Regions from separate parts of the Bradyrhizobium sp. LMG 9283 genome, predicted to be linked through region 2. Evidence: riboswitches for the same ligand, from Rfam matches in the RefSeq annotation. Region 2 holds a riboswitch; the other holds the start of a gene.
What was found. Region 2 has a riboswitch for glycine ahead of gcvT (glycine cleavage system aminomethyltransferase GcvT). Riboswitches for the same ligand answer to the same signal wherever they lie in the genome.
Positions count from the first base shown of each region.

Region 1: it holds a riboswitch for glycine, as region 2 does, so the genes downstream of both, P6U29_RS17065 (D-amino acid dehydrogenase) here and gcvT (glycine cleavage system aminomethyltransferase GcvT) in region 2, are expected to answer to the same signal.

Region 1 is NZ_CP120691.1:3,659,345-3,674,391, reverse strand. It holds gene P6U29_RS17125 (zinc-finger domain-containing protein) at 25-270, shown strand; gene P6U29_RS17120 (FAD-dependent monooxygenase) at 290-1,492, shown strand; gene P6U29_RS17115 (twin-arginine translocation pathway signal) at 1,518-1,940, opposite strand; tRNA gene P6U29_RS17110 (tRNA-Leu) at 2,114-2,202, shown strand; gene P6U29_RS17105 (hypothetical protein) at 2,353-3,912, shown strand; gene P6U29_RS17100 (hypothetical protein) at 3,915-5,156, opposite strand; gene P6U29_RS17095 (hypothetical protein) at 5,228-6,559, opposite strand; gene P6U29_RS17090 (multidrug effflux MFS transporter) at 6,999-8,249, shown strand; gene P6U29_RS17085 (hypothetical protein) at 8,304-8,444, shown strand; gene P6U29_RS17080 (glycosyltransferase family 39 protein) at 8,454-10,046, opposite strand; gene P6U29_RS17075 (ABC transporter substrate-binding protein) at 10,279-11,889, opposite strand; gene P6U29_RS17070 (M20/M25/M40 family metallo-hydrolase) at 12,159-13,289, shown strand; glycine riboswitch at 13,492-13,596, shown strand; glycine riboswitch at 13,600-13,704, shown strand; gene P6U29_RS17065 (D-amino acid dehydrogenase) at 13,769-15,047, shown strand, end outside.
Region 2 is NZ_CP120691.1:3,497,732-3,512,778, forward strand. It holds gene P6U29_RS16275 (hypothetical protein) at 1-853, shown strand, start outside; gene P6U29_RS16280 (hypothetical protein) at 864-1,862, shown strand; gene P6U29_RS16285 (hypothetical protein) at 2,451-2,891, shown strand; gene gcvP (aminomethyl-transferring glycine dehydrogenase) at 3,065-5,932, opposite strand; gene gcvH (glycine cleavage system protein GcvH) at 5,950-6,318, opposite strand; gene gcvT (glycine cleavage system aminomethyltransferase GcvT) at 6,329-7,474, opposite strand; glycine riboswitch at 7,620-7,710, opposite strand; gene alaS (alanine--tRNA ligase) at 7,930-10,611, shown strand; gene P6U29_RS16310 (NADP-dependent isocitrate dehydrogenase) at 10,746-11,960, opposite strand; gene P6U29_RS16315 (TrmJ/YjtD family RNA methyltransferase) at 12,288-13,487, shown strand; gene P6U29_RS16320 (TetR/AcrR family transcriptional regulator) at 13,667-14,314, opposite strand; gene P6U29_RS16325 (OsmC family protein) at 14,562-15,047, shown strand, end outside.

The DNA of each region.
Region 1 (15,047 bases), 160 kb from region 2:
ATTGCCACTCCAGGATGAGTTACGATGTCCGACCATGTCGTCCCGCACTTCCATAACGATGCCGGTGTCCCCGTCATCGAGATCGGCTCGCAAGAGTTCATGTGCGTGGGCGCCAATCCTCCGTTCGATCATCCGCACGTGTTCCTCGACCTCGGCAACGACAACGAGATCATCTGCCCCTACTGCTCGACGCTGTACCGCTTCGCGGCCGACCTGAAGCCGGGCGAAGCCCGCCCGCCGGAATGCGTGCTGAAGGACAAGGTGGCCTGACCGCTTCCATCGGTCAGGGGTGGCGCTCTCCCGAACGATTGTCATCGCCGGTGCCGGTATCGGTGGACTGACGGCCGCGCTGGCGCTCGCGGCCCGCGGCTTCCGCATCGTCGTGCTGGAAAAGGCCGAGCGCCTCGAGGAAGTCGGTGCCGGCCTGCAACTCTCCCCCAATGCCAGCCGCGTGCTGGTCGAGCTCGGCCTGACCGAACGCCTCAAGTTGCGCGCGGTGACCCCGGAGGCGGTCTCGATCATGAGCGCGCGCGCCGGCGGCGAGCTGCTGCGCATGCCCCTCGGTGAAGCGGCTTCCACGCGAGCCGGCGCCCCATACTGGGTGGTGCACCGTGCCGACTTGCAATCGGCACTGGCCGGCGCCGTTGCCGATCATCCCGATATCGACCTGAAGCTAGGTGCAATCTTCGAGGACGTCGCGCCCCACGCCAAGGGACTGACCGTCGTCCATCGCAGCGGCACGATCCGCCGCAGCGATCTCGCCAGCGCGCTGATCGGCGCCGACGGCATCTGGTCGACGGTACGCCAGCATCTGTTTCCCGAGGTGCAGCCGCGCTTCTCCGGGTTGATCGCCTGGCGCGGCACGCTCGAAGCCACGCAGCTGCCGAAGGACTATACCGCGCGCCGGGTGCAGCTCTGGATGGGGGCGAACGCTCATCTGGTCGCCTATCCGATCGCAGGCGGACGCCAGATCAACGTGGTCGCGGTGCTGCCCGGCACCTGGAACCGGCCGGGCTGGAGCACGCCAGGCGATCCGCTCGAGGTGATGGACGCCTTTGCCGCCCCGCGCTGGCCGCCGGCGGCGCGCATGATGCTCGCTGCGGTGGATAGCTGGCGGAAATGGGCCCTGTTCGGCGTGCCCGACGGTTGCCCCTGGAGCAAAGGTCCGGTGGCGCTGCTCGGCGATGCCGTGCATGCGACGCTGCCTTTTGCAGCTCAAGGCGCCGGCATGGCGATCGAGGATGCCGCCGTGCTCGCCCAGCATTTGAGCCTTGAGGCCGCCGAGAGCACCAACGGCATCGCCGCCGCGCTGACGCAATACGGCCGTGCACGCCAGACGCGGGTGCGGCGGGTGCAGCGGACCGCGCGGCAGCAGGGCCGCATCTATCATCTCGGCGGGCCGCTCGCCTTCGCACGCGATCTTGCGATCCGCGCGCTCGGCCCGGAGCGCATGTTGGCGCGGCAGGACTGGATCTACGGCTGGCGGCCTTGATGCGAAGCGCCGCCGGCGCGATGCCTCAACGAGCCGCTTTCCCGGATTTCGATGCGGGTTTGGCGGTGGCCGCCGGCGATGCCGCAGGGGGTGTGGCCTCAGGCGGCGTCTCCCGGCATTTGTTGCGGCGCCAGGCGTCCTCGGCCAATTGCGCCTGCCCGCGCACCGCGACATAGTCGTTGCGATAAGCGAGCTCGGACACGACCGCGCCACCCGCCCCGGTTTCGGCCTTCTCCATCAGCTTCTGCAAATCGTCGGTGCGCTTGGCGAGCAGCTTGCGCTCACCCTCCAGCTGCTTGCAGTCGTACAATTCGTATTTGGCGGGATCGGCAAAGGCCGGTGCGATCGTCTCGCTCATGCTGGCGCAGCCGGACAGCGCGACGCCAGCTGCAAGCAGCGCAAGGAGCGCGCCAAAGCCGCGCAGCGAAGAGCAAGACGAAACAGCCATGCCGGATGAATAGCCCCCGTGGATTGAGAATGCCTAAAGCAGCAACAGATGTCCGGATTGAGGCTTTGCCTTATGCGCCCGGCTCGCTTAAGGAAGAACCGTCCCTCCGGCTACGCACCGCGCCAATTCCAGGCGGCCGGGATGGACTTAAGTCTTTGATCTCGTTGGATCAAGCGGGCATGGCGGAATTGGTAGACGCAAGGGACTTAAAATCCCTCGGTGCGCAAGCGCTGTGCCGGTTCGACCCCGGCTGCCCGCACCACGAGATCTGATGCCCCCCTGAGGCGCACCGCGCTGGCAATCGTTCGTTTACCAATGCCCCCTTCCGCGTGCAGGCCCCGCGCGGCGCGACCGGCCTTTACCCCACTTTAGATCGTCTTCCCCTAAAGCAAACAGCGTCTGCCGCCGGTCGATGCGGCCCCAGAACACGCAGGGCCTGGAGCGGCTCGCTGCGATGGTGAGAGCTCCGATGGACGCGCGCGAGAATTGGTCCCGATCCGGGATTGGCGGAGCACCGGCAGCGACCGGGCGCCACCTGCAGGGGCTCGAGGTCTACGTCTTTCTGATCGCTTTCCTCACCGTGTTTTATCTGTCGAACGGGCCGCTTCTGCTCGGCCATTACGATCTGGGCTGGCACCTCGCCGCCGGAGACCTGATCAGGGAGCGGGGTGAAATCCCCTTCCAGGACCCATGGGCGTTCACGCTCGGAGACAGGCGATGGTACAATCTGTCCTGGCTCTGGGACGTGATGGCGAGCATGCTGTATCAGCATGCCGGGTTTGCCGGGATCGTCCTCGTGGTGGTCGCCTGCGGCGCGGTCATTGCCGGATATCTCGCCTTCTGCGGTCTGAGCAGCGGCGCATCGGCCCCCGCGGTCTGCATCGCGGTCTTCGCCGCGTGCCTGCTCTACCCCTGCTACGAAGCCTCGCCCAACATGTATCTGGCGGCATCGCCGAATGTCGCGACCATGCTCTTTGCGGTCGTCTTCTACGGGGAATGCCTGCGGCGGCGATGGTTCCTGTTGCCGCCGATGATGATCCTCTGGGTCAACCTGCACGGCGGCTTCGTGCTCGCCTTCCCCATCATCGGCGTCTTCTGCGGCGCCGCCCTGCTGCGGCGGGACTGGACACACTTTCGAAACTACTGCTTCGCAGGCGCCGGATGTGTCGTCGCGATCTTCGCCAATCCGCTGGGATGGCATGTCTATGACGGCGTGCGGGCGACCCTGGGACACTTCGTCCAGGCCGATATCGGCGAATGGCGGTCCTATTTCCACAACATGGAGATGCCGGGAAGCATTCCCGGCATCGCCTATGCGCTGACCTTCGTCGCGCTGGAGCTGCGATTCCGAAACGCAACGCGCGTTCCCCTCGAGGCGCGCGTGCTTGCCTGGCTCTTCCTGTTTCTGGGTCTCTATCAGTTCAGGTACACCGCGTTCTTCTTCATCTTCTCGAGCATCCCGATGGCGCTTCACATCGACCGGCTGCTGCCGAAACGCCTGTCGAGCTTCGAGGTGCGGCGCGCGATGCTGGCGGCGGGTGTCGTTGGCATCCTGTTGCTGCCGTTCACGTTCATGCAAGTGAGACCCGCTCTGGCACTGCCCGATATGCTCTCGGACGAAGATGCCCGCTATCTCAAGGTACACAGCTCGCACGCGCATCTGCTGAATCACTGGAACGTCGGCGGGCTGCTGATCTTCAGAACGCAGGGATCAGTGCCCGTATTCGTCGACGGCCGCGCGGCGACCGCCTACCCCGACGAGTTGTTGCACGACTATCTCAAGCTGGTTCGGTGGGAGATCGACGAGACCGCCTGGGACAAGGTGATCAGCAAATACAAGATCGATGCGGTGCTCTGGATCAAAGCACACGATCCGCTGCGGCACTTCCTGGTCAGCGAGAGGGGCTGGAAGGAGGAATACACCGGCGCCTATGTCAGCCTCTACACCAGGCCCGAGGCTGCTGCCCGATAGGATCAGGCCTCTTGAAGCTTGCGCCAAGATGCCGATTGGCCTGAAGATCCACGCGGCAGCAGGAGCCAGAAGCAGACCAGCGCGATCGTGAGCTGGCCGAACCCGCTCATGAACACGCCCGAGACCGAGGCCAGAGTCGGGATGGCGACCGCGATCGTCAGCACGGCTGCCATCAGCATCGCGGGCAAATCGACGATGAGAACGGCCGCGTAGAGCGCCACCTCGAAGAAGGCATACTCCTTCAGCCTCGGCGCGCAGAGATAGAGCGCGTACATCGCGAGCACGGTGATACGCATCGCGACGTCGGGATGGTCGACCAGCCAGTCATCGAGCGCCCGAAGCGGCGAAGCCTTGCCAGAAGGCCGTCCGACCATGCGCCACACCGAGATCGCGAGCGGCGCGAGCACGAGGGCGACCGCGATCAGACCATAAAGCGCGACAACGAGCGCCTTGCTGCCGCCGAGCCCAATGCGGTCCGCGAGCGTGAGCGAGATGAAGAGCAGCGACGGGTTGACCTCGTTCCCCGGCGAATGCTGTCCGGGGATCTGGCCGAAGATCGCGCTCAGCCAGCTCTTGAACAGGTCCGGGTAGACCAGCAGCGACGCCAGGATCGGCAGGAGGAACGTGGCGAGCGCCACCCCGATCAGGAAGAGCTTGCGAGCTCTCGGTTGCGGCAGGAAATAGAGCGCGGCGAGAACCGGGAGGAATACCAGCTTGAACGAGATGACGAGGCCGAGTACGGCGGCACCGGCGAGTTGCGGGGCAAGGCTCGTGCCGTCTCCGGACGACACCGGACGCAGCAACAGCGCAAGCGATACGGCCGTCAAGAGTCCACTCAGGATCGCAAAATTCCCGGTCGCGACGATCCATTCGAAGCCGAGGAAGCCGCCAAATGCGAACAGGCCCCGCAGCGCGACATCCCCCGCGCCAGAGCGGGTCTTGCCGAGACCAGGCAGCATCAGCACGCAGATCACCCCAAGAATGAGATAGATCGGCTTGTAGTGAGCGACGAGAACGCCGCCGGCGCAGAGCGGCCGGAAGGCATCGAGGGTCACCGGAAGATAGGGATAGGAGAGCTTGGTGTCCTTCAGGTTCTTGACGAAATAGGGATCGAGCCCGGCGAAATGCGCATCGACGGCGGCGCAGTTCACCCGCGCATCCCAGCCGAACGTCTCGTCCATGCCCATATCGATGGCGACGAGCGTGGCGACCAGCACCGCCAGCACCAGGATGAAGCGGGTCATCCAGTAGCTCCCCGGCCTATCGGCGGCAAAGCTCCGTCGTTCTCCACCTTGCGCGGACGCAGCGACATTCGTCATGATTGCGCGCCTTCCATCTCGAGGCGGGTCGGCTCCGCGCGAAAATCCAGCAGCAGGATCCAGAAGCATATCAGCGCGATAATGAGGAGGATGAAGGTGCCCTCGAGGGTCGTCCCTGCAAGCGAGACCAGCGCGGGAATGAGGAGGCCGACAGTGAGAACGGCGGCGAGTGCCCTTGCCGGAAGGTCGACGACGAGAATCGCAGCATAGAGCGCGAGCTCGAAGAAGGCATATTCCTTGAGCCGCGGCGAGCTGAGATAGAGCGCAAACATGGCGAGCACCGTGATGCGCATGGCCGCATGGGGATGATCCATCAGCCAGCGATCCAGCCGCAACAGACGTGATCCCCCTTCCCTCACGGGGCGACTCGCAGCCACGCGCAGCACGGACCAGGCGAACGGCACGAGCACGAGCGCGGAGGCGGCGAGCGCATAGGCCGCCAACAAGGCCGGCTTGTTGTGGCCGAGGCCGGCATGATCCATCAGGCTCTGCGCCAGCAGCAGCAGCGACGGATTGATCTCCACTAGGTCGACGGCGTGCTGATTGGGAATTTGTCCCGCAATCGCAAGCAGCCAGCTTGCGAACAGATCGGGGTACATCATCCGCGATATCAGGACCGGCAAGGCGAAGCTGATCGCCGCCACCGCGATCAGCGCCAGCTTGCGACCACGCGGCAGCGGCAGGAAATAGAGCGCAGCCAGCACGGGGACGAACACCAGTTTGAACGACATCGCAAGGCCGAGCAGCGCAGCGCCAGCGAGGCTCAAGGTAAAGCCTGGGTCCTCCGACGCGCCGGCGGCCGGCGCACGAAGCAGGAGCATCAACGCGATCGTGGTCAGCACGCCGCTCAGGATCGCGAAATTCCCCGACACGTGCACCCATTCGAAACCGACGAAAGCGCCGAGCACGCACAGCACCCTCAGCGCAACATCGCGGGCGCCCGGGCGCGCTCGGCCGAGACCGGGCAGGAGCAGCCCGCAGAGCATGGCGAGCACGAGATAGGCGCCCATGTAGTGACGGACGAGAAAGCCACCCGCGCACAACGGGCGGAAGACATCCAACGTCACGGGCAGGTAGGGATAAGAGAGCGTGGTGCCCTTCAAATTCTTGACGAAATAAGGATCGAGCCCCTCGGCATGCGCGTCGACCGCCGCGCAATTGACGTGAAGATCCCAGCCATATTTCAGATCGAGCCGGGCATAGTTGACGAGATTGCCGAGCACGAACAGCGCGGTCAGCCCGATCAGGCAGACAAGCCAGATGTTCCGCCTCGCAGCCGGGTCGGCCGAGGGTCCCACCCATCGTGCTGCATCGGTCACATCGGACACTGCGAAAATACCTGTCTTCCTGGGTTCCCTGGGCGCGCTATGCGGCGCCGGTCAGGCCACAATGGACAGGATTGGGTTGCGGATTCATCTCTCCGACGCGCCATGACCGATCTTATGGTGAATCCCTGGTTGCCGACCCGCGAGGCGAATGACGGTGAGGTGGTTGCGTGCCGTCACGCTCGCGAAGGGCTGCGCCTACCGCGGCGCGTGGGCGGCCAGCCAGGCATCGAGCGCCTTGCGCGTGTCCTGTGTCGCTGCCATGCGCGCGAACTGCTCGCTCTTGATGGCGAGGCCTTCCGCTGATTGAGGCAGCCCGTCCCGGGCGGCCCCCTCACCAATTTTTGTCCGCCCCTGCTCCGCCTGTCAGCCATCCCGAAACATGGGTTGTGCAACGCAACATCGACGATAGATAAAGTCGCTCGATTCAGGGGGAAGTTTCTTGTCTGACGTCAATGCCGACGATTGGGTGTCCTCGGGACACCGCCCGATGGGTTTTCCAGAATTCGTCATCGTGATCGCGTCCATCATGGCGCTCAATCCGCTCGCGATGGACATGATGCTGCCGGCACTGCCCAACATCGGCACCGCCTTCAAGATTCCCGTCGCGAACCATCTTCAGCTGGTGTTGTCGACCTTCCTGATCGGCTTCGGTGCCGGCCAGTTCGTCATGGGACCCCTGTCGGACCGCTTCGGCCGCCGGCCGGTGCTGCTCGGCGGCATGGCAGTCTATGCGGTGGCGAGCGTGCTGGCGGTCGCGGCGCCCTCGTTCGAGACGCTGCTGCTGGCGCGTGCGCTCCAGGGGCTCGGCACCTCGGCGACGCGCGTGATCGCGACCTCGATCGTGCGCGACTGCTATGTCGGCCGCCGCATGGCGAGCGTGATGTCGCTCGCGATGATGGTGTTCATCGCGGTGCCCGTGGTCGCCCCCTCGTTCGGACAGGCGGTGCTGCTGGTGACGGCGTGGCGCGGCATCTTCGTGGTGCTGATGCTCTACGGCCTGCTCGCGCTCGCGTGGTGCGTGCTGCGGCTGCCTGAAACCCTTCCCGAGTCCGAGCGCAGGTCGCTGGCGCCCGCCGACGTGCTCGCGGCCTTCCGCCAGACCGTGACCAATCGCCAGACCATCGGCTATGCCACGGCGGCCGGCAGCATCATCGGCGCACTGTTCGCCTATGTCTTCTGCGCCCAGCAGGTCTTCACCGGCATCTATCACCTCGGCCACTACTTCCCGCTGGCCTTCGCCGCGATTGCGGCCGGCACTGCGATCGCCGGGTTCCTCAATGCGAGGCTGGTCGGGCGGCTCGGCATGCGCGTGATCTCGCACGGGGCGCTGGCGCTCTACACGATCGTCGCCGCCGTGATGCTGCTGACGGAAATTCTCGGCGTGCTGCCGCTTGCCCTGTTCATGGTGCTCTCCGCCCTGATGATGTTCTCATTCGGCATGATGGTCGCGAACTTCACCGCGCTCGCCATGGAGCCGCAGGGCCACATCGCCGGCACCGCCTCCTCGCTCTACGGCTCGATCACGACGCTGATCGGAATCGTGGTCGGCATGGCGATCGGACAGAGCTTCGACGGCACGCTGCTGCCATTCTCCGTCGGCTTCTTCCTGTCGACGCTCGCTGCGCTTGCGATCGTGCTGGTGGTGGAGAAGGGACGGCTGTTCAAGCCGCATCATCGTCCCGTCGGCTAAGGAACCACGCGGCGGCCGCGATGTTGTCCTGCAGCAATTCTAGAGGATGCTGCAATGGAACTGGAACACCGCGAAGGGCAAGGCGAGGTAGAACGGCAGAAGACGGAACGTTCCGAACCGCGCGCTGAGCAGGCGCCATTCACCACGCCTCTTGCGAGCGAGGGGCTCGAGCAGGTGCGCGACAGCCACTGCTGAACACGAAGCCTATTCGGTGCCTCGCCGGCTGGCGCTGAAATCATCCGCAGCGCTGGCCGGCAGCGGGCCTCCCTCGGGGAGCGCCATCAGCAAGATCACCTCTCGAGATAAACCAGGCTGGCCCCACAGGGAGGCCCGCACGGTGAATTCGCGCCTGACGAAATGCCCACCGCGGGCGGACACCCGTTCGATCCAGCGGTTGCAATATTCCTGCCCGCGAAAACAGAGTGCGGCCCAGCCGCGGTCCAGCGTCTTTTTGCGCGGCAGGCCCCAAGTGTATTGGTATTCGAACGGCCGCGCGTAATGCGGATGATCAGGGCTGTAGAACGCGGTCGCGAAGGCAAGCGCGTCGTCGCCGCTGACCGCGCTCAGCGGCTCACCGGTCTGCTCGCGCCACTCGCGCGTCAACTCGCTGGCCGCCTGCGCGTAAAAATTCCGTCCCTCTTCATAGCCGTGATTGTTGCGATAGGTGGCATGGATCGGCGCTGCGATCAGGACGGCGGCGAGCGCAGCGCCGGCAACGATCACTGTGAGGTTCACCGTGTGGAAGCGCTCGATCGGATAGCTCGCGCCGCAGACCACGAGAACGGCGAACAGGAACAGTCCCTGCAAGGCCCACAGCGACGGCAGATCGGTGCCGATGAGAAGCGACGTCAGCACCGGCAGCACGATCGTGCCAATCGTGACGTAGAACAGTAGCCGCAGGCCCGGGCTCATGGCCACGAAGTCGGCGGGAAACTGCTTCAAGCGCGTTCCTGCGATCAGCACCCAGAGCACGGCCGATATGCTGATCGCCGCCGCCAGCCCCAGCAAAAAGTTTCTCGCCTCGCCGAGTGAGCTCGCGACGTTGCCGTTGGCGTGCGCCAACGCGTAGGTGAAGGTCGACGCGCCCGTGGTCGCGAGCCAATAAACGTGAGGCGCCAGCGCCGCGAGCCCGACGACGACCGAAATCCATGGCGAAGCGGAGCTGAAATAGGCGCGCCGCGCCGGGTGCGCCAGCGCGGCAAATGCGAAGCTCGCGACGAGAAAAATCGAATAATATTTGCCGACCATCGCCAGCGCGGTCGTACATCCTACCGCGATCGCCCACGGCCAGGCGCGCGTCTCGAATGCGCGCAGGAAGCACCAGGTTGCCAGCGGCCAAGTCGCCAGCAGCACCGAATTGGCATTGAAGCGCTGGGCATGAAATTGATAGGCCGGCGTCAGCATCAGGAGCAAGAGCACCAGGATGCGCTTGTGTCCGGTCACGAATTGCCGGGCGATCCGGTCGACGAAGATCAGTGCAAGGCCGGCATTGGCCATCGCCATCAACTGCAACGACCAGTCGCTGAGCGGGAAGACGGAGGTCCAGCCAGCGGCAACCCAACCCATCAGCGGCGGATGCTTGTGATAGCCCCAGGCGAAATCCCGCCCCAACGTCCAGGCTTCGAGGGTATCAGGGTGCAGGCCACCGCCGGCATAGGCAATCGCCAGATAGAGCATCCAGATCGCCACGAAGCAGGCGATGAGAAGCGGCACGGCCCAGCCCGCCTCGACGCCATCGAGCCAACGCAGGAAAGGCCGTCGCCAACGCGCCGGTGCGCGATCGGACCGTTCGGCCATCGCCTGGAATGGAAAATCGATCGGCACGGGAAGCAGATTGAAGAAGGGAAAATGATACGTGAGGACGAGACATCTATTTCAAGATTGAAACAAATAGCAATGATTGGACATTGGAAGGGTTAAAAGCCCCGCGCCTTCTGAGCCGACGCCGGGCCAAGAAAAAGCAGCGGCGCCGCTGATATCAGCGGCGCCGCATAGTGATCGGGGTAAAGGCGGCGAGGATGCCCCCCGCTTACTCCGACTTGTCAATGTTCCAGAAGAGCGGCGTCGCCGGACCGTCGAGCACACCGGTCAGCGATTTGCGCCAGCCGCTCGGCAGGAGGTACTGCCCGAGCGGGATGTAGATGACCTGCTCATAAGCTTCCTTCTGGATGTCAGCCGCGATCTTCTTCTGCTCGTCGAGCGAGGGTGCGCGGACGAACGCGTCCTTGAGCTGCTCGATCTTGGCGTCCTCCGCCCAGCCGAACCAGCCGCCCTTCTTGCCCTGGCCGCCGATCGAGAGATTGGCGATCGGGTTGGAGACATCGGCCGCGACCCAGTTGGTAAAGAACATGTTCCAGCCGCCCTCCTTCGGCGGCTTCTGGCTGGCGCGGCGGCTCACCACCGTCTGCCAGTCGGTCGCTTGAAGGTCGACCTTGAAGCCGGCCTCGCGCAGAAGTTGGGCCGCAACGATCGGCTGCGCCTTCAGCGTCGTGACGTCGCCAGGGGCCATGATCACGACCGGGGTGCCGTCATAGCCGGATTCGGCGAGCGCCTTCTTCGCTTCGGCCATGCCGTTGCCCTTGACGAGGGTCTCGGCACCAACCTCGGTCGCCAGCGGCGTGCCACACACGAAGAAGGCACCACAGATCTTCTGATACTTCGCATTGCCGACCAGCGCATCGAGAACGTCCTTCTGGTTCATCGCCAGCAAGGCGGCCCGACGCACCTTCACGTTGTCGAACGGCGGATAGAGGAAGTTCATGCGGCCGAGGGTCTGGAAACCGAACTTATTGGAGACCTCGATCGTGAGCTCCTTGTTCGCTTCCAGCACCGGCAGCATGTCGTAAGGCAGATTTTCCATGAAATCGATGTCGCCCGACTGCAGCGCGTTCACCGCGGTCTGCGAGTCCGGCATGGTGATCCACTCGACGCGGTCCACCTTCACCACCTTGCCGCCAGAGGTCCAGCTCGCCGGCTCCTTGCGCGGCACGTAGTCGGTGTTCTTGACATAGACCGCCTTCACGCCCGGCTGGAATTCGCCCTGCACGAACTTGAACGGACCCGAGCCGATCTGTTCCGGGATCTGCTTGTCCGGCGGCGTCTCCGCAAGGCGCTTCGGCATCATGAAAGCGACGCGCGAGGACGGCTTGCCGATGGAGTCGAGCACCAGGCCGTAGGGCTCTTTCAGCTTCAAGGTGATGGTCTTGGCGTCGGTCGCCTCGATGCTCGCGGTGAAGTCCATGAGCTTCTGGCCCATGCCGTCGACCGCAGCCCAGCGCTTCAGCGAGGCGACGCAGTCCTCCGCCGTCACCGGCGTGCCGTCATGCCACTTCAGGCCCTCGCGCAGGGTGAAAGTGTAGGTGAGCTTGTCGTCGGAGATCTTCCAGTCCGCCATCTGCGGCTGGATCTTGAAATTCGAATCCGTTGCGACCAGCGTGTCGTAAACCATGTAGCCATGGTCACGCGTGATGTAGGCCGTGGTGAAGATCGGATCGATGATGCGCAGATCCGAATGCATCACCGCCGTGAGGGTCTTGCCGGCCGCAAGCACTGGCGAAGCCAGCGCGGTCGAAAGCGCGACGACCGACAGCGCAAGTTTGGAGGCGAATGCGCGAGGCCCCCGGCGCGTGAAGTGGAACATAGAAGGTTCTCCTGACGTGAAACTGTTCAAAGGCAGGCTATTGATTGAGCATGCGGCTCGTTCATTGGATGAACTAACTTCATGCAATGCCTTTATCTTTTCGAGACTTGCAGACAGTGTTGAGCGCGTCAATCCGGTTTCGTCGCAAGCCCTCGCGGCGCGCGCACGGGCTCCACAAAGATCAGTTTAGCTCTACAACGCTCTCCGCTTGTCCTGCCCCGCGCTGATGCAATGCGCGTTCCATCTTTCGCAGCTTGAGAGACATTAAGATGAATCCAGCCAATCTTCCCTTCGATTCCGAGGCCATGCTCGAGGGCCTGCGCACCTGGGTGGAATGCGAGAGCCCGACCTGGGACCCGAACGCGGTGAACCGCATGCTCGATATCGCAGCGCGGGATATGGCGATCATGGGTGCGACGATCGAGCGCATCGCCGGCCGCCAGGGCTTTGGCGGCGTCATCCGCGCGCGCTTTCCCCATCCGAAGCAGGGAGAGCCGGGAATCCTGATCGCCGGACACATGGATACCGTTCACCCGGTCGGCACCATCGAGAAGCTGAAATGGCGGCGCGAGGGCAACAAGTGCTACGGGCCCGGCATCTACGACATGAAGGGCGGAAATTATCTATCGCTGGAAGCGATCCGCCAGCTGGCGCGCGCGTCGTTCACGACGCCGCTGCCGGTCACGGTGCTGTTCACGCCGGATGAGGAAGTCGGCACGCCCTCCACGCGCGACATCATCGAGGCGGAAGCCGCACGCAACAAATACGTGCTGGTGCCGGAGCCCGGCCGCGCCGACAACGGCGTCACCACCGGACGTTACGCCATCGCACGCTTCAATCTCGAGGCGACGGGACGGCCGAGCCACGCCGGCGCGACGCTGTCGGCGGGACGTTCGGCGATCCGCGAGATGGCGCGGCAGATCCTCGCGATCGACGCGATGACGACGGAGGATTGCACCTTCTCGGTCGGCGTCGTCCACGGCGGCCAATGGGTCAATTGCGTTGCCACGACCGCGACAGGCGAAGCGCTGTCGATGGCCAAGCGTCAGGCCGATCTCGACCGCGGTGTCGAGCGGATGCTGGCGCTGTCGGGCACCAACAACGACGTCACCTTCAAGGTGACGCGCGGCGTGACGCGGCCAGTCTGGGAGCCGGATGCCGGCACCATGGCGCTGTATGAAAAGGCGCGCGGCATCGCCAAATCCCTCGGCGCGGAATTACCGCATGCAAGCTCCGGCGGCGGCTCCGACGGCAACTTCACCGGCGCGATGGGAATCCCCACGCTCGACGGTCTCGGCGTGCGCGGCGGCAATGGCCACACGCTGGAGGAGTTCATCGAGATCGATAGCCTGGTCGAGCGTGGGCGCCTGATGGCGGGATTGCTGGCGACGCTGGAGTAGTAACACTCGTCATTCCGGGGCGATGCGACAGCATCGAACTATGGTGCGCAATTGCGCACCATAGAATCTCGAGATTCCCGGTCGCGCTGCGCGCGCCCGGAATGACTCGGCTTCCAACTTCGCACTGCACAATGCATTGGCAATCGCGGTCGAAATTTAGCCTTGTCCAAAAATGAGGCGTATCGTACTGCTCGGCCGTCCACGCGACGATGCGGGAGAGATCGCAACGAAGGCTTTCAGCTTTCGTTGCGGCGCCGACGGAGCAACCGCCCCGGAAACTCTCAGGCAAAAGGACCGTTTCGTCAGGACGATCTGGAGAGAGACCGCACGATTGAAGTCGATCGTGATGTCCACCGAAGGGGATAGTCCGCTGCAGGAGCCGCAGTGGATCAAGCTCTCAGGTACCGTGACAGATGGGGCGCCGCCAACGGCCTTTGGCCGGCGGTCAGCCAATCCTAACTCACGGGACAAAGCCTGCCATGACCCATATCGCCATCATCGGCGCCGGCATCACCGGCGTGACGACTGCCTATGCCCTGCTCGAACGCGGTTTTGAGGTGACGGTGCTCGATAAGCACCGCTACGCTGCGATGGAGACGTCCTTCGCCAATGGCGGACAGCTCTCCGCATCGAATGCCGAGGTCTGGAACAGCACTGCGACGATCCTGAAAGGTCTGCGCTGGATGTTCCGGCGGGACGCGCCGCTGCTGATGAACCCACGGCCCAACTGGCACAAATATTCCTGGGTGAGCGAGTTCGTCGCCAACATCGGCAACTACCGGGCCAACACGATTGAGACCACGCGGCTCGCGATCGAAGCACGCAGGCATCTGTTCGACATCGCTGCGCGCGAAGGAATCGACTTCGATGTCGAACGCCGCGGCATCCTCCACATCTACCGTGACAAGGCCGGCTTTGAATCCGGTCTGCGCGTCAATGCCCTGCTGCAGGAAGGCGGTCTCGACCGCCGCCCGGTGACGCCGGAGGAAATCCGCGCGATCGAGCCGACACTGCGCAGGGACTATTATGGCGGCTTCTACACGCCGTCGGATGCGACCGGCGATATCCACAAGTTCACCCGCGGGCTGGCGGAAGCCTGCAAGCGGCGTGGCGCGACCTTCATCCACGAAGTCAACATCGATTCGATCGCGCGTGCCGGCGGCGGCTTCGTCCTCGGCTGGGCGGATCTTGCCGCGAGCGATGCAGCCACATCCCCGCGCGGCATGCTGAAGGCGGACGGCGTCGTGGTCTGCGCGGGCGTTGCGAGCCGTCATTTCGCTGCCCTGCTCGACGAGCGCGTCAACGTCTATCCGGTGAAAGGCTACTCGATCACCGTGCAGCTCGACACCGCCGACAGCCGCAACGCCACTCCGACCGTGAGCCTGCTGGACGAGGCAGCCAAGATCGTTACCAGCCGGCTCGGGGCCGATCGCTTTCGCGTCGCCGGCACCGCCGAGTTCAACGATTTCAATCGCGACATCCGCGCCGACCGCGTGCAGCCGCTGATCGACTGGGTGCGCAGCAACTTCCCCGCCGTCGAAACGTCGCGCGTCGTGCCGTGGGCGGGGCTGCGCCCGATGATGCCGAACATGATGCCGGTCGTGCGCGCAGGGCGGATACCGGGCGTGTTCTTCAACACCGGCCACGGCCATCTCGGCTGGACTCTGTCGGCGGCGACGGCGCAGATGATTGCCCAGACCATCGACGGCTGGCGCGGGCTCAATGCGCCGCCGAGCGTGCCTTCACTTGGGGTTGAAC
Region 2 (15,047 bases):
CGGTGCCCGCTCGGGGACAGTAAAGCCAGGCTGGCATTGGTTTGACTACGTTGGACGCTGGTCCCAGGCCGCCAAAGAGCGAAGACATCTCTCTCTGGTCGCGTTCTGTCAGGCCTACGACGTCGTCGAATTGTGGTTTGATCGGAATCCTAATGATCAGCTCCAGCTGATCTGGCTCCTCGATTATCTCTGCTCCCATCCAGAGATTGCGAGCAAGGCGAAGTTACGTCTGATTGCTTTCGATCTCATCACCGAGGAGCCGACGTCTATTGCCAAATCGCTTCCCCATATTCCCGCCCTTCGCGTGACCACAGATGAACTCGAAACGGCAAGCATGGCTTGGCAGGCCTACGCTGCGCCGACGCCCGAGAGGTGCGCCGAGCTCGTTCATCGGGACCTGAGTGCTCTGCTGATGCTAAGGCCGGCCTTGATCGATCTGTTGGCGGAGCTCCCCTCAGCTTCGACGGGACTCGGTGCAACGGAGATCCGCTTCCTGGAGCTCATCGCACGCGGTTATGAGGGAACGAGCGCACTCTTCCATCTCCGCTCGCTCCGCCGCACGCCGGTCTTTAACGAATGGGAGCTTGGGTGGCTGCTCCAGGGGCTCGCGCTCGGTCCAAGGCCCGCGGTGGCCGGACTTGACGATGAGCTTCGCACGATCCCTCAGCAGAATCTGCCTGCACGCCAGGTGGCGTATTCACGGAGCCGGTTGTCGCTGACGGAATTCGGCAAAGCAGTTATGGCGGGCAAGGAAGACTTCAGCCGCCATAACCCGATCGACCGTTGGTGGGGCGGCACGCATCTGACCAACGATCGGCTGTGGCGCTACGGCCCTGTTTTGACGAAGACTTGAGGCCACCGGCATGACGCGGCTCATTGTGACAACAGACTCGTCCGCCGCCGGCGCGATACAACGCGCCGGCCTTGCCGACCTCGTGATCGCAATCGAGCGCCGGCTCGTGTGGGGGCCGCTGCCGTCCGATGCCGAGCTTGAGGCGTTCTTTGCGCCGCGTACAACGCAGCCGCACGGCCTTCATTGGCTGGACGACACACCATCCTGGCGGCTCGAAGAATGGGGCGTGAAGGGGCTTGGAGTAATCGAGCTGCTCTTGGGATGCGAATCGGTCGAATTGTGGCCGGGACCAGAGCCGAATGCGCAATTGGTTCTGCTGTGGCTACTCGACCATTGTCGCAGTGAAAGAGCGGCTGTCTCCAAGCTCGCGTTACGCCATGTAGGCATTGCCGTCGGGGATGTGGGGCCAGAGCGCCTTGCGAAGATAAAGCCGCCGGCCATTAAGCCCACGCAAGACTGCCTCGAGCTGGTTGGCCGCGCATGGCGGGCCTATCGCGCGGCGACGCCGCAGGCCTGGTTCGATCTGCTCAAGGCCGACTTGAGCCTGCTGCCGCAGCTTGAGCGACATGTCGTTGACCTGCTCGAAGAGCTTCCGGGCATCACAACCGGTGTTGGAGCAACGGAAACGCGGATCCTGGAATTGATCGCGCCGGGCGAAGTGCAGCCTGTCGACGTGTTCCCGGGTCATCAGAAACGCAACGAGCGGCGCGTTTTCGACTACTGGGAAGTCGGGACGCTGCTTGATGGGCTCGCGCGATGTCCGGTGCCGGCTGTATCAGGACTGGAGGAGGGGCCATTCTCGCTCGACATGCATGAGGATGCTCTGCGTCATGCACGATACAAGCAGTCCCGCTTGTCGCTCACTGATCTCGGGAGGGCGGTGTTGGCAGGAGAAGAGGATTTCTGCCGCTATAATCCGATCACGCGCTGGTGGGGTGGAACGCTTCTCACCAGCGAGCGGCTCTGGCGGTGGGATCGCGAAAGCCGGTTCTTGATTGCGCCTGACTGACGCATGCGTATCGCTCAGTGTGCTCCCGTATTGCGCATCAATTTTGAGAGACGATCTTGTCACACCTGATTCTGGGAACGAACTATGGAGCGGCCGCCGTGCTCGGCGGCTCTAACTTGGCGAATATCGCCCTCAGCTTTTCTCCGCGCTTCGTTCGGGGCCAATTGCCGTCCGAGGAGGAACTCGCGATGGGGCTGGAGCCACGTTCCGCGAAGCATTCCAGAAGAGGCGATCATTGGCTCGACGGCGTGGAGCGAAATTGGCTGATGGGCTTCGGCTCGTCGGACATTGGTTTCTTTCAGCTCTGCGAGAAGTTCGACTCGATCGAAGTGTGGGCCGACCCGTGGCCGAACGATCAACTCGTGCTCGTCTGGCTGCTCGACCTGCTTCGTCCCTACAGGGAGATCACGACGAAGCTGAGCCTGGTGCATACGGACGACACCGTTGCGAACTATGCTCCGGAGTCTGTCGCAAAATGGAAACTGTCGGCCTTCAAGGTGACCGAGAACCATTTGGTGACGGCAAGCCGCGCTTGGCGAGCCTATCGGGCTGACACGCCACAACCCTGTTTCGATCTGCTGATGACGGATGATGATCCTGCCGAGACTTCGATCGGCACTCATTGCAATGCTGGAAGAGCTTCCGGACAGCATCACGGGACTCGGTGCCAGCGAAATGGATTTGCTGGACTTCGTGAACGACGGGCACACCGACCCGAGGCTCGTCGAACACGCGAGATGGCTTCGCAATGTGTTCGACAAAAACGACGCGGGCGATGCCCTGCTCGATCTTGGAGAACATTCGGTGCCGCCGGTCTTGTTGGGCGATCCGGCGTTCGACAACGAGGATCGTTACTTCGGCAGGAGCGAGTGGAAGGTCACGCTGACTGAACTCGGGCGTTCACTTCTCGCCCGCGAAGACGACATGTGGCGCCACAACCCGATCAAACGTTGGTGGGGCGGTACTGAACTCACCAACGAACGGCTCTGGCGATGGGATCGCGAAAGCCGATTGCTGGTTGAACCTTAGGTACGTCTTCAGGTTTGTAGGGTGGATTAGCCCTGCGACTGCGCAAAGCGCAGTTCGCACGGCGTAATCCACCACGGTTCATCTCCGCGGAAATAGAAGTGGTGGGTTACGCGAGCGGACCGCGCTTCGCGCAGCCGCCCGCTAACCCACCCTACGAGACCTCCGTCGCGACATTACTCCGCAGCTTGCGCGTAATCGCTCACCGGCGGGCACGAGCACACCAAATTGCGGTCGCCGTAGACGTTGTCGACACGGCCGACCGGAGACCAGTACTTGTCGGTGCGCGAGACGCCGTCGGGGAAGCAGCCCTCACTGCGGGTGTAGGCGCGCTTCCAGTCGTCATCTGCGATGTCGTGCACCGTGTGCGGGGCGTGACGCAGCGGCGAGGCCGCGATCTCAAAGCGGCCGGATTCGACCTCGGCGATTTCCTTGCGGATCGCGATCATGGCATCGCAGAAGCGATCCAGCTCCGCCTTCGATTCCGATTCGGTCGGCTCGATCATCAGCGTGCCCGGCACCGGGAAGCTCATGGTCGGGGCGTGGAAGCCGTAATCGATGAGGCGTTTTGCGATGTCGTCGACCGTGACGCCGGATGTCGTCTTCAGCGGACGCGGATCGACGATGCATTCATGCGCGACGCGGCCCTTCGCGTTCTTGTAGAGCACCGGGAAGTGCGGATCGAGGCGCGCTGCGATGTAATTGGCGTTGAGGATCGCGATCTCGGTGGCGCGCTTCAGGCCTTCACCGCCCATCATCAGGATGTAGATGTAGGAGATGGTGAGGATCGAGGCCGAGCCGAACGGCGCGGCCGAGATCGGGCCGACCGGAGCGTCCGCGTGCGTCGCCGGATGGCCCGGCAGGAACGGGGCGAGATGCGCCTTGACGCCGATCGGGCCCATGCCGGGGCCGCCGCCGCCATGCGGGATGCAGAAGGTCTTGTGCAGGTTGAGATGGCTGACGTCGGCGCCGTAATCGCCGGGCCTGCTAAGGCCGACCTGCGCGTTGAGGTTGGCGCCGTCGAGATAGACCTGGCCGCCATGGCTGTGCACGATGTCGCAGATCTCGCGGATGTGTTCCTCGAACACGCCATGCGTCGAGGGATAGGTGATCATGACCGCGGCGAGGTCGTTGGAATGCTTCTCCGCCTTGGCGCGGAGATCATTGACGTCGACGTCGCCGTTCTTCTCGCAGGCGACCACCACCACCTCCATGCCGACCATCGCGGCCGAGGCCGGGTTGGTGCCGTGGGCGGAGGAGGGGATCAGACAGATCTTGCGATGGCTCTCTCCGCGTGCGGCATGATAGCCGCGGATCGCGAGCAGCCCGGCATATTCGCCCTGCGCACCCGAATTCGGCTGCAGCGAGATCGCATCATAGCCGGTGATGTCGCACAGCCATTTTTCCAGCCGCGCGAACAGCGCGTGGTAACCCCTAGCCTGCTCGCGCGGAGCAAAGGGATGCAGCGAGCCGAATTCCGGCCAGGTCAGCGGCATCATTTCGGTGGTCGCGTTCAGCTTCATGGTGCAGGATCCCAGCGGGATCATGGCACGGTCGAGCGCGAGGTCGCGATCGCTGAGCTTGCGCATGTAGCGCAGCATCTCGGTCTCCGAGCGATGCGCATGGAAGACGGGATGAGTGAGGAAAGCGGTGCTGCGCTTCAGCGCCTCCGGCAGCGCCTCGCGCGTCTCCGCATCGATCTCGGCATAGGCAAGAGTGCCGCCAAACGCGCGCCAGACCGCTTCGACCGTCGCCGGCGTTGTGGTCTCGTCCAGTGCGATACGCAGTGCCGTATCACCGATGCCGAGATTGACCTTTTCGGCCGCCGCGCGCGCGAGGATCTCGGGGCGCTTGGCGGCGGCATCGACGCTGATCGTATCGAAGAAGCTGTCGGCCTGCGGTGCAAAGCCGAGCTTGCGCAGACCGCTGGCGAGCACGGCGGTGCGACGATGCACGTTGCGCGCGATCTGCGTGAGGCCTTCGGGGCCGTGATAGACCGCATACATCGAGGCGATCACGGCGAGCAGCACCTGCGCGGTGCAGATGTTGGAGGTCGCCTTCTCGCGGCGGATGTGCTGCTCGCGGGTCTGCAGCGCGAGACGATAGGCAGGCGCGCCGCGTGAGTCCACGGAGAGGCCGACGATGCGGCCGGGCAGCGAGCGCTTCAGCGCATCGCGCACCGCCATATAGGCCGCGTGCGGGCCGCCATAGCCCATCGGCACGCCGAAGCGCTGTGCCGAGCCGATCGCAATGTCGGCACCTAACTCGCCGGGCGAAGCAAGCAGCGTCAGCGCCAGCAGGTCGGCGGCGACGATCGCGAGCGCGCCCTTGGCCTTCAGCGCCGCGATCGCAGGCCTGAGGTCGCGCACCGCGCCGGAAGAACCCGGATATTGCAGCAGCGCACCGAGCACGTCGCTCTTGTCGAGATCGGTGAGGGGATCGCCGATGATCAGGTTCCAGCCCAGCGGCTCGGCGCGGGTGCGCATCACCGCCAGCGTCTGCGGATGCACGTCCTTGTCGACGAAGAAGGCTTTCGCCTTGACCTGCGAGTGCCGCTCGGCGAGCGCCATGGCTTCGGCCGCCGCCGTGGCCTCATCAAGCAGCGACGCATTGGCGACATCGAGCCCGGTGAGGTCGCAGATCATGGTCTGGAAGTTGAACAGCGCCTCCAGCCGGCCCTGGCTGATCTCGGGCTGGTAGGGCGTATAGGCCGTGTACCACGCCGGGTTCTCCAGGATGTTGCGCTGGATCACCGCGGGCAGGACGGTGCCCGAATAGCCCTGGCCAATCAGCGAGGTGAAGACCTGGTTCTCTCGCGCGAGCTCGGCCATATGCGCGATCGCCTCGGTTTCGCTGAGCGGCTTGCCGAGATCGAGCGGAGCGGCCTGCCGGATCGAGGCCGGCAGCGTCTCTGCCATCAGCGCGTCCACACTCTTGGCGCCGACGGCCTCTAACATTGCGGTGACATCGCGCGCCGACGGGCCGATGTGGCGGCGAACGAAACTGGCGGCGGTGTCGCCGCTGGATTTACGGTGCGCGGTCATCCCTTGCTCCATCGCCGTTAAGCCGTATGCGCCTTGTAGGCGGTTTCATCCATGAGGCCGCCGAGCTCGCTCTTGTCGGCAATCTTGATCTTGAAGAACCAGGCCGCGCCCTGCGCATCCGAATTGACCAGCGCCGGCTCGGCGGCCAAGGCATCGTTGCTCGCGAGCACTTCGCCAGAGATCGGGGCATAGACGTCGGAGGCGGCCTTCACCGATTCCACGACGGCGGCGGCTTCCGCCTTCTTCAAGCTGCGGCCGACTTTGGGCAATTCGACGAACACGACATCGCCGAGCTGCTGCTGCGCGTAGTCGGTAATGCCGACCGTGGCGGTGTCGCCGTCGATGGCGAGCCATTCATGGTCGGAAGTGTACAGTGTCATGGTCATTGTGGAGTCCTCAGCGCTTGTAAGTGTTTTTCACGAAGGGCATGGCGGCGACCGCAAGCGGCAGTCGCTGGCCGCGCACTTCGGCGAAGAGCTTTGTGCCGAGCGCGCTCAAATTCGTGGGCACATAGCCCATCGCCACCGGCGCGCTCAGGCTCGGGCCGAACCCGCCCGAGGTGACTTTTCCGATCGGCTCGCCACCCGTATCGTCCGCAAACAGCAGCGCGCCTTCGCGCACCGGGGCGCGGCCCTCAGCACGCAGGCCGACGCGGCGGCGGGATGCGCCGCCATCGAAGTGCGCGAGAATCTTTTCCGCGCCGGGGAAACCGCCGGCGCGGGCGCCACCCGTGCGGCGGCTCTTCTGCACCGACCATTCCAGCGCGGCTTCGACCGGCGTGGTCGTGGTGTCGATGTCGTGGCCGTACAGGCAGAGCCCGGCTTCCAGCCGCAGGCTGTCGCGGGCGCCTAGACCGATCGGCAGCACGTCAGGATTTTCCAGCAGCGTCTTGGCGAGGCGTTCGGCGTCGGCGGCGGGAACCGAGATCTCAAAGCCGTCCTCGCCTGTGTAGCCGGAACGCGAGACGAAGCACTTGATGCCGGCGACGTCATGCGGGCCGGCGTCCATGAACTTCATGGCCGGGGCCTCTACGCATAATTTCGCCAGCACCGCTTCCGCCTTCGGGCCCTGCAGCGCGATCAGCGCGCGGCCTTCCAGCGAATCGATGACGCAGTCGTCGGACAGATTCGCGCGCAGATGGGCCTCGTCGGCGTCCTTGCAGGCGGCGTTGACGACCAGGAACAGGTGATCGCCGAAATTGGCGACCATGAGATCGTCGAGAATGCCGCCGTCCGCATTGGTGAACTGGGCGTAGCGCTGCCGCCCCGGCGCGATCGCCATGATATCCTGCGGCACCAGCCGTTCCAGCGCGCGGGCAGCGTCCTCGATCCTCCCGGATTTCGGCCGCAGCGCGATCTGGCCCATATGGGAGACGTCGAACAGACCGGCAGAGGCTCGGGTATGGAGGTGCTCCTTCAGGACGCCCGCGGGGTACTGCACGGGCATGTCATAGCCCGCGAACGGCACCATCTTGCCGCCCAGGGACACGTGGAGGTCGTAGAGAGGCGTACGTTTCAGGGAGTCTTGGTTGTGCGCTAGCATCTAAGGGGCCCTCGGCGGTTCCCGGGGAGGATTCCCCGATGGACACCAGTCGAAGCCCCATCTGTCGCTGTGCCTGAGAGTATTATCCCGTCGGCGGACGCAGTCCGGGTCTTAAGCCCGTCGGCGCCTCTTTCCAGATGCTGTCAAAGCCACGCGGTCCTTTTGCCTGAGAGTTTCCGGGGCGGTTGCTCCTTCGGCGCCGGCTGCCTAAAGCCGGTCTCTCCCGACGTGGCCGTACGATACAGATAGGTAGAGACCACAGGGCGGCCAAGCCTGTCAACGCGACACTCGCGCCTTTCAACGGGATTGCGCGGCTGCGGCAACCCTCTGATCTCCTTGCACAGTTTCTGGACAGCGAAGCTGGCCTTGTCTAAAAGCGCTTTGGCCCGCAGATATCAGCCTAATTTCCGGTTTGGACGGCGGCAGCGGGCCCAAGCACACCCGATTGGATGAACATGAGCGGCGTCAACGAGATCAGGTCGACCTTTCTGAACTTCTTTGCCGAGAACGGCCACGAGATCGTGCCGTCCTCGCCACTCGTGCCGCGCAACGACCCGACGTTGATGTTCACCAATGCCGGCATGGTGCAGTTCAAGAACGTCTTCACGGGCGTCGAGAAGCGTCCGTATCAGCGCGCCACCACCTCGCAGAAATGCGTGCGCGCCGGCGGCAAGCACAACGACCTCGACAATGTCGGCTACACCGCGCGTCATCTCACCTTCTTTGAGATGCTCGGCAATTTCTCGTTCGGCGACTATTTCAAGGAGCGCGTGATCGAGCTCGCCTGGAAGCTGATCACATCCGAGTTCGGGCTGAAGAAGGACAAGCTGCTCGTCACGGTCTACCACACCGACGACGAGGCGGCGGGCCTTTGGAAGAAGATCGCGGGCTTCTCCGACGACCGCATCATCCGCATCCCGACTTCGGACAATTTCTGGGCGATGGGCGACACCGGTCCGTGCGGCCCGTGCTCGGAGATCTTCATCGACCGCGGCGAGCACATCTGGGGCGGGCCTCCGGGCTCGCCGGAAGAGGACGGCGACCGCTTCCTCGAATTCTGGAATCTCGTGTTCATGCAGTACGAGCAGGTGACGAAGGAGGAGCGCGTGGGCTTGCCGCGTCCCTCGATCGACACCGGCATGGGCCTGGAGCGCATGGCTTGCATCCTGCAGGGCGTCGAGAGCGTGTTCGAGACCGATCTGTTCCGCAACCTGGTCGATGCCACGGCGTCCGCACTCGGCAGCGGGCCGAACGAGCAGAATGCGGCCTCGTTCCGCGTCATCGCCGATCACCTGCGCTCCTCGGCCTTCCTCGTCTCCGACGGCGTCTTGCCTTCGAACGAGGGCCGCGGCTACGTGCTGCGCCGGATCATGCGCCGCGCGATGCGCCATGCGCAGCTGCTGGGTGCGAAAGAGCCCTTGATGCACCGCCTGGTCTGGGCGCTCGTGCGCGAGATGGGCCAGGCTTACCCTGAGCTGATGCGCGCGGAAAAGCTGATCGAGGAAACGCTGCGGCTGGAAGAGACCCGCTTCCGGAAAACTCTTTCGCGTGGCTTGGCCATTCTTGACGAGAAGAGCGCAGGTCTGAAGAAGGGCGACATGTTCGATGGCGACGTCGCCTTCACGCTGTATGACACCTATGGCTTCCCGCTCGACCTGACGCAGGACGCGCTGAAGTCGCGCGGCATCGGCGTCGACCAGGCGGCCTTCTCGGATGCGATGGAGCGCCAGAAGGCCAAGGCGCGCGAGTCCTGGAAAGGCTCGGGCGAGGCGGCAAGCGAGGCGATCTGGTTCCCGCTGCGCGAGAAGCTTGGTGCAACTGAATTCCTCGGCTACGAGACCGAGAGCGCCGAGGGCGTGGTGTCCGCGCTGGTCAAGGACGGCCGGGAAGTCGCCAGCCTCAAGGCCGGCGAGACGGGTTCGATCGTGCTCAACCAGACGCCGTTCTATGCGGAGTCCGGCGGCCAGGTCGGCGACACCGGCGTGCTCACGGGCGAGGGCGGACTCAAATTCCGCGTCACCGACACGCAGAAGAAGCTCGGCGATCTCTTCGTTCACATCGGCACGGTGGAGAGTGGGGAGCTGAAGCTCGGCGCTGCCCTGCAGCTCGAAGTCGATCATTCGCGCCGCTCCTCGATCCGCGCGCATCACTCGGCGACGCATCTGATCCACGAGGCGCTGCGCCAGGTGCTCGGCGACCACATCGCCCAGCGCGGCTCGCTGGTCGCACCCGACCGGCTGCGCTTCGACTTCGTGCATCCGAAGCCGATCACGGCCGAGGAGCTCGCTCGCGTCGAGGACATCGCCAACGATGTGGTGCTGGAGAACGACGAGGTCACCACCCGCGTGATGGGCGTCGATGAGGCGCGGGAAGCGGGGGCGCGCGCGCTGTTCGGCGAAAAGTATGGTGACGAGGTCCGCGTCGTCTCGATGGGCAAGACCGCGCGCGAGCGCGGCGCCAACGCGCTCGGCTGGTCGGTCGAGCTCTGTGGCGGCACCCATGTGAGGCGCACCGGCGATATCGGCCTGATCACGCTGACGAGCGAAAGCGCGGTCGCCTCCGGCGTGCGGCGCATCGAGGCGCTGACCGGCAATTACGCGCGCAGGCATGCCAACGAGACCATGGCGCTGGCGAAGACCGCGGCGAACGAGCTACGCACCTCCCTCGACGACGTGCCGGCGCGCATCGCCGCGCTGATGGAGGAGCGCAAGAAGCTCGAGCGCGAGCTCTCCGACGCCCGCAAGAAGCTGGCGATGGGCGGTGGCGCTGCTGCCGGCAGCAATGGCGCCGCCGCGGGCGTGCGCGAGGTCGGCGACGTCAAGCTGATGGCGCGCGCGGTAGAGGGCATTGAGATGAAGGATCTCAAGAGCCTGGCCGACGACGGCAAGAAGCAGATCGGCTCCGGCGTCGTCGCCATCGTCGGCGTCACCGAGGACGGCAAGGCCGGCGTCGTGGTCGGCGTCACGCAGGATCTCACCGCGCGCTTCAACGCCGTGAACCTCGTTCGCATCGCCTCCGAAGCGCTCGGCGGCAAGGGCGGCGGCGGCCGGCCCGACATGGCCCAGGCCGGCGGCCCTGACGGCGCCAAGGCGTCCGAGGCATTGAGCGCGATCGAGAAAGCGATGGCGAGCGCGTAAGGCGCCTCTAGCACCGTTCGCCCCAATGCGATCGACATGGTCGCATCTCCGCGCGTAGCGCGACAAAAGAAAAGGGCCGCGCTTGGGCGCGGCCCTTTTGATGTCTGCCCTAACCGGGCGCAATCGCGGACGGCTTACGCCGCCAGCGCCTTGGTCAGGTTCTCCGCGACCTTGTCGAGGAAGCCGGTGGTGGAGAGCCAGCGCTGGTCGGCGCCGACCAAGAGCGCGAGGTCCTTGGTCATGTAACCGGCCTCGACGGTGTCGACGCAGACCTTCTCCAGCGTGGCCGCGAACTTCGCGAGCTCGGCATTGTTGTCGAGCTTGGCGCGGTGGGCGAGGCCACGCGTCCAGGCGAAGATCGAGGCGATCGAGTTGGTCGAGGTCTCCTTGCCCTTCTGGTGCTCGCGGTAATGGCGGGTGACCGTGCCGTGGGCGGCTTCGGCCTCGACGGTCTTGCCGTCGGGGGTGAGCAGCACCGAGGTCATCAGGCCGAGCGAGCCGTAACCTTGCGCCACCGTGTCGGACTGCACGTCGCCGTCGTAGTTCTTACAAGCCCAGACATAGCCGCCGGACCATTTCAGCGCCGAAGCCACCATGTCGTCGATCAGGCGGTGCTCGTAGGTCAGGCCCTTGGCGTCGAATTCCTTCTTGAACTCGCGGTCGAAGATGTCCTGGAAGATGTCCTTGAAGCGGCCGTCATAGACCTTGAGGATCGTGTTCTTGGTCGACAGGTACACCGGATAATTACGGAGCAGGCCGTAGTTGAAGGAGGCGCGGGCGAAATCGATGATGGAGTCGTCGAGATTGTACATCTCCATGGCGACGCCGGCGCCGGGGGCCTTGAACACTTCCTTCTCGATCACAGTGCCGTCCTCGCCGACGAACTTCAGCGAGAGCGTGCCCTTGCCCGGGAACTTGATGTCAGTGGCGCGGTACTGGTCGCCATAGGCGTGGCGGCCGATGATGATCGGCTTGGTCCAGCCGGGAACCAGGCGCGGCACGTTCTTGCAGATGATCGGCTCGCGGAAGATCACGCCGCCGAGGATGTTGCGGATGGTGCCGTTCGGCGACTTCCACATCTGCTTGAGGTTGAACTCCTTCACCCGGGCTTCATCGGGGGTGATGGTGGCGCACTTGACGCCGACGCCGACCTTCTTGATCGCCTCGGCGGCGTCGATGGTGACCTGATCGTTGGTGTGGTCGCGGTACTCCATGCCCAGGTCGAAATAGAGCAGCTCGACATCCAGGAACGGGTTGATCAGCTTGTCCTTGATGTACTGCCAGATGATCCGGGTCATCTCGTCGCCATCGAGCTCGACGACGGGATTGGATACCTTGATTTTTGCCATGATCGGGGAAGCCTCTTGGGAACGGCGCTGATGGTGCGCCACGGGAATATCCGCCGCCTCTTAGCACCGCCGCGCGGCGGGCGAAAGCCAAGGGATTATGCAGTTTTAGCTCATCCAGCTTCCCCAGATGGGGAGCCCGCAGCCGGGTCCGGGCTCACGCTCCCAGCGAGAGTCAAAAGTCGAATCCAACCCGTTATTTCCCTTGAGAATTTTGTCAGGACAGGCAAACGACAGACCGCGAGGGCGGCCCGATCCTGGGGGCCGCTTGAATCAATTCCTCAGACGGCCTTGCCAAGGCCTTGAGAGACAGTGTGAAAGCGAAACGAGATGTCGGGGACTGACAAGAGCAAGGCGGGCCTTTCCCTCGACGGTCCCATCGTCATCCTGGTCGAGCCGCAGCTCGGCGAGAACATCGGCATGGCCGCGCGCGCCATGGGCAATTTTGCGCTGAGCCGGCTTCGCATCGTCAATCCCAGGGACGGCTGGCCCAACATCGCGGCACAGCGCGCCGCGGCCGGCGCCGACCACATTCTGGAAAAGGTCGAATTGTTCGACACGGTGGAGCAGGCGGTCGCCGACCTCGACCTGCTATTCGCCACCACGGCTCGCCCCCACGACCAGGCCAAGCCGGTGGTCGGGCCGGAGGCCGCAGCCAGCGAGATCGCCGGGCACGTCGCGACCGGCGGCAGGTGCGGCATCCTGTTCGGCCGCGAGCGCTGGGGCCTGACCAATGAGGAGGTCGGGCTCTCCAACCGCATCATCACCTTTCCGGTCAATCCGGGCTTTGCCTCGCTCAATCTCGCCCAGGCCGTGCTGCTGGTCGGCTATGAATGGTTCAAGTTGGCGACCGCAGGCGCGCTGCCGCACGCCATGCCTGAAAGATCCGAGCGCGCCTCACAGCACCAGATGCAGGCCTTCTTCGACAATCTCGTGCGCGAGCTCGACAAGGTCGAATTCCTGCGCCCGGCCGAGAAGCGCGACACCATGCTGGTGAACCTGCGCAACATCTTCAGCCGGATGGAGCCGACCAAGCAGGACATGCACACCCTGCACGGCGTGATCATGGCGATCGCCGAAGGGCGTAAGGGCCCGGCCAAGGGTGGCGTGCTCGACGGCGAGCAGGCGACGCGCCTGCGTGCGCTCCTGGCCGAGCACGGGCAGGGCGGCGGCGTGTCCGACAGCGCCTCGACGGTGCGCGGCCTCGCCCGCCTGCTCCGCCGCAACCCGACCGACGCCGAGCGGCTGCTCTGGCAGGCGCTCACCCGCGACCGCCGCTTCGCCGGCCAGTTCAAGCGCCAGACCCCGGTGGGGCGCCACATCCCGGACTTCGTCTCGTTCCCGCACCGGATCGCGATCGAGCTGGTGAACCCGGGCGAGGGCGAGGCAATCGGCGCCGACCGCGCGTCGCGGCGCGCGTGGCTGGAAGCGCGGGATTATCGTGTGCTCGACATTCGCGCGGCGGATGTGGAGCGCGATCTGGAGGTGGAGCTGGTGCGGTTGCAGGGGATGATGGCGGAGACGACCTAGTCTCGTAGGGTGGGCAAAGCGGAGCGTGCCCACCGCATCGATCAACGCAGGAATGGTGGGCACGGCGCTATGCGCCTTTGCCCACCCTACGAAATCTTCGTAGCCCGGATGAGCGAAGCGATATCCGGGGAAAGGTCCCGCATGTCGCTGCGCTCATGCGGGCTACGCGATGACTGTACTCACACCGCCTCGAGCTGCTCCGCTGCACGCTTCTTCTTCGCCTTCGATTGCGTGAGCAGGGGACCCGCCGTGAGCGCGGCCGTATCGGCCACGCCCGGGTCGCGTGAGATCATCGCTGCGACGATGGCGCCGTCGATGATGAGGCCGAGCTGGTGGGCCAGCACTGCAGGCTCGGCGGAGCCGAGCTCGCCGGCGAGCTTCTCGATGTGGGCGAGCACGATCTTCTTGTGCTTCAGCGCGATGTTTCGGAACTGTTTTGCGTCCTTGTCGTGCTCGCCGACGGCGTTGATGAAGGGGCAGCCGTAGAAGCGCTCCTCGGCGAACCAGCTCTTCAGTGCGGGGAAGATGCGCGTGAGTTTCGCCTGCGCATCACCGCCGCCTTGCTCCATGGCGCCGATGAACCATTCGCGCCACTGCTTGCCTTCGCTCTCCAGCACGGCGTTGACGAGATTGGTCTTGGAGCCGAACAACTTATAGAGCGTCGTCTTCGCGGTGCCGGCCTCTTCGATGATTGCATCAATGCCGGTGGCGTTGATGCCGTTCTTGCAGAACAGGTGCGTCGCGGCGCTCAAGAGGCGCCCGCGCGCGGATTCATCTTCGCGAGCGGCGGAGCGGGGCGAAGTCTTCTTCGATGACGTCTTTGCCATGCTGACGAACTTACCCGCAGCCGCGCCGCGTCAGCAAGCCGCATCTGTTTCGCGCTGAAAAGATTCGCATGCGCGCACGCATCTGCACCGCCCTTGGGCAAGCGGCGGCTGATCAATCCGCAGGCAGGGACACTTAAGCGGCTCCAATGCTTCGCGTTTCGTTTTCGGCCTCGTCTGGCACGCTCCATGCAAGGAAACAGACCGTTCGGTATCCTGCCCATTTCCACTTCTGCCAGGGAGAAGATTGATGACTGCCATCGTTCAAAAGACAGTGCTGACGGGTTGCCTCGCGCCCATCGACAAGAATGGGCTCGAGCAACTGATTGCCAATGGCAAGGCAAATCCGAAGGTTATCAAGACCTTGAAGTGCAAGACGGTCGCGGAAGGCAAATTCCGCCACGCCAACTACATCCGCAACCTGCCGCCCTACATCGTCGACGAGCCGCCGGGCCTCCTGGGCGACGACACCGCGCCCAATCCGTCGGAAGCCTCGCTCGCCGCGCTCGGCTCGTGCCTTGCGGTCGGCCTGCACGCCAATGCCGTGCACCGCGGCTGGATCGTCAACAAGCTCGAGCTGGAGCTCGAAGGTGATCTCAACATCACCGCGGTCTGGGGCACGGGCGACACCTCCGACAAGCCGGTTGGATTCACCGATGTCCGCGTCAAGGTCGACATGGAATGCGAGGGCGTCTCGCCGGACGAGATCAACGCACTGGTCGCCCATGTGAAGAAA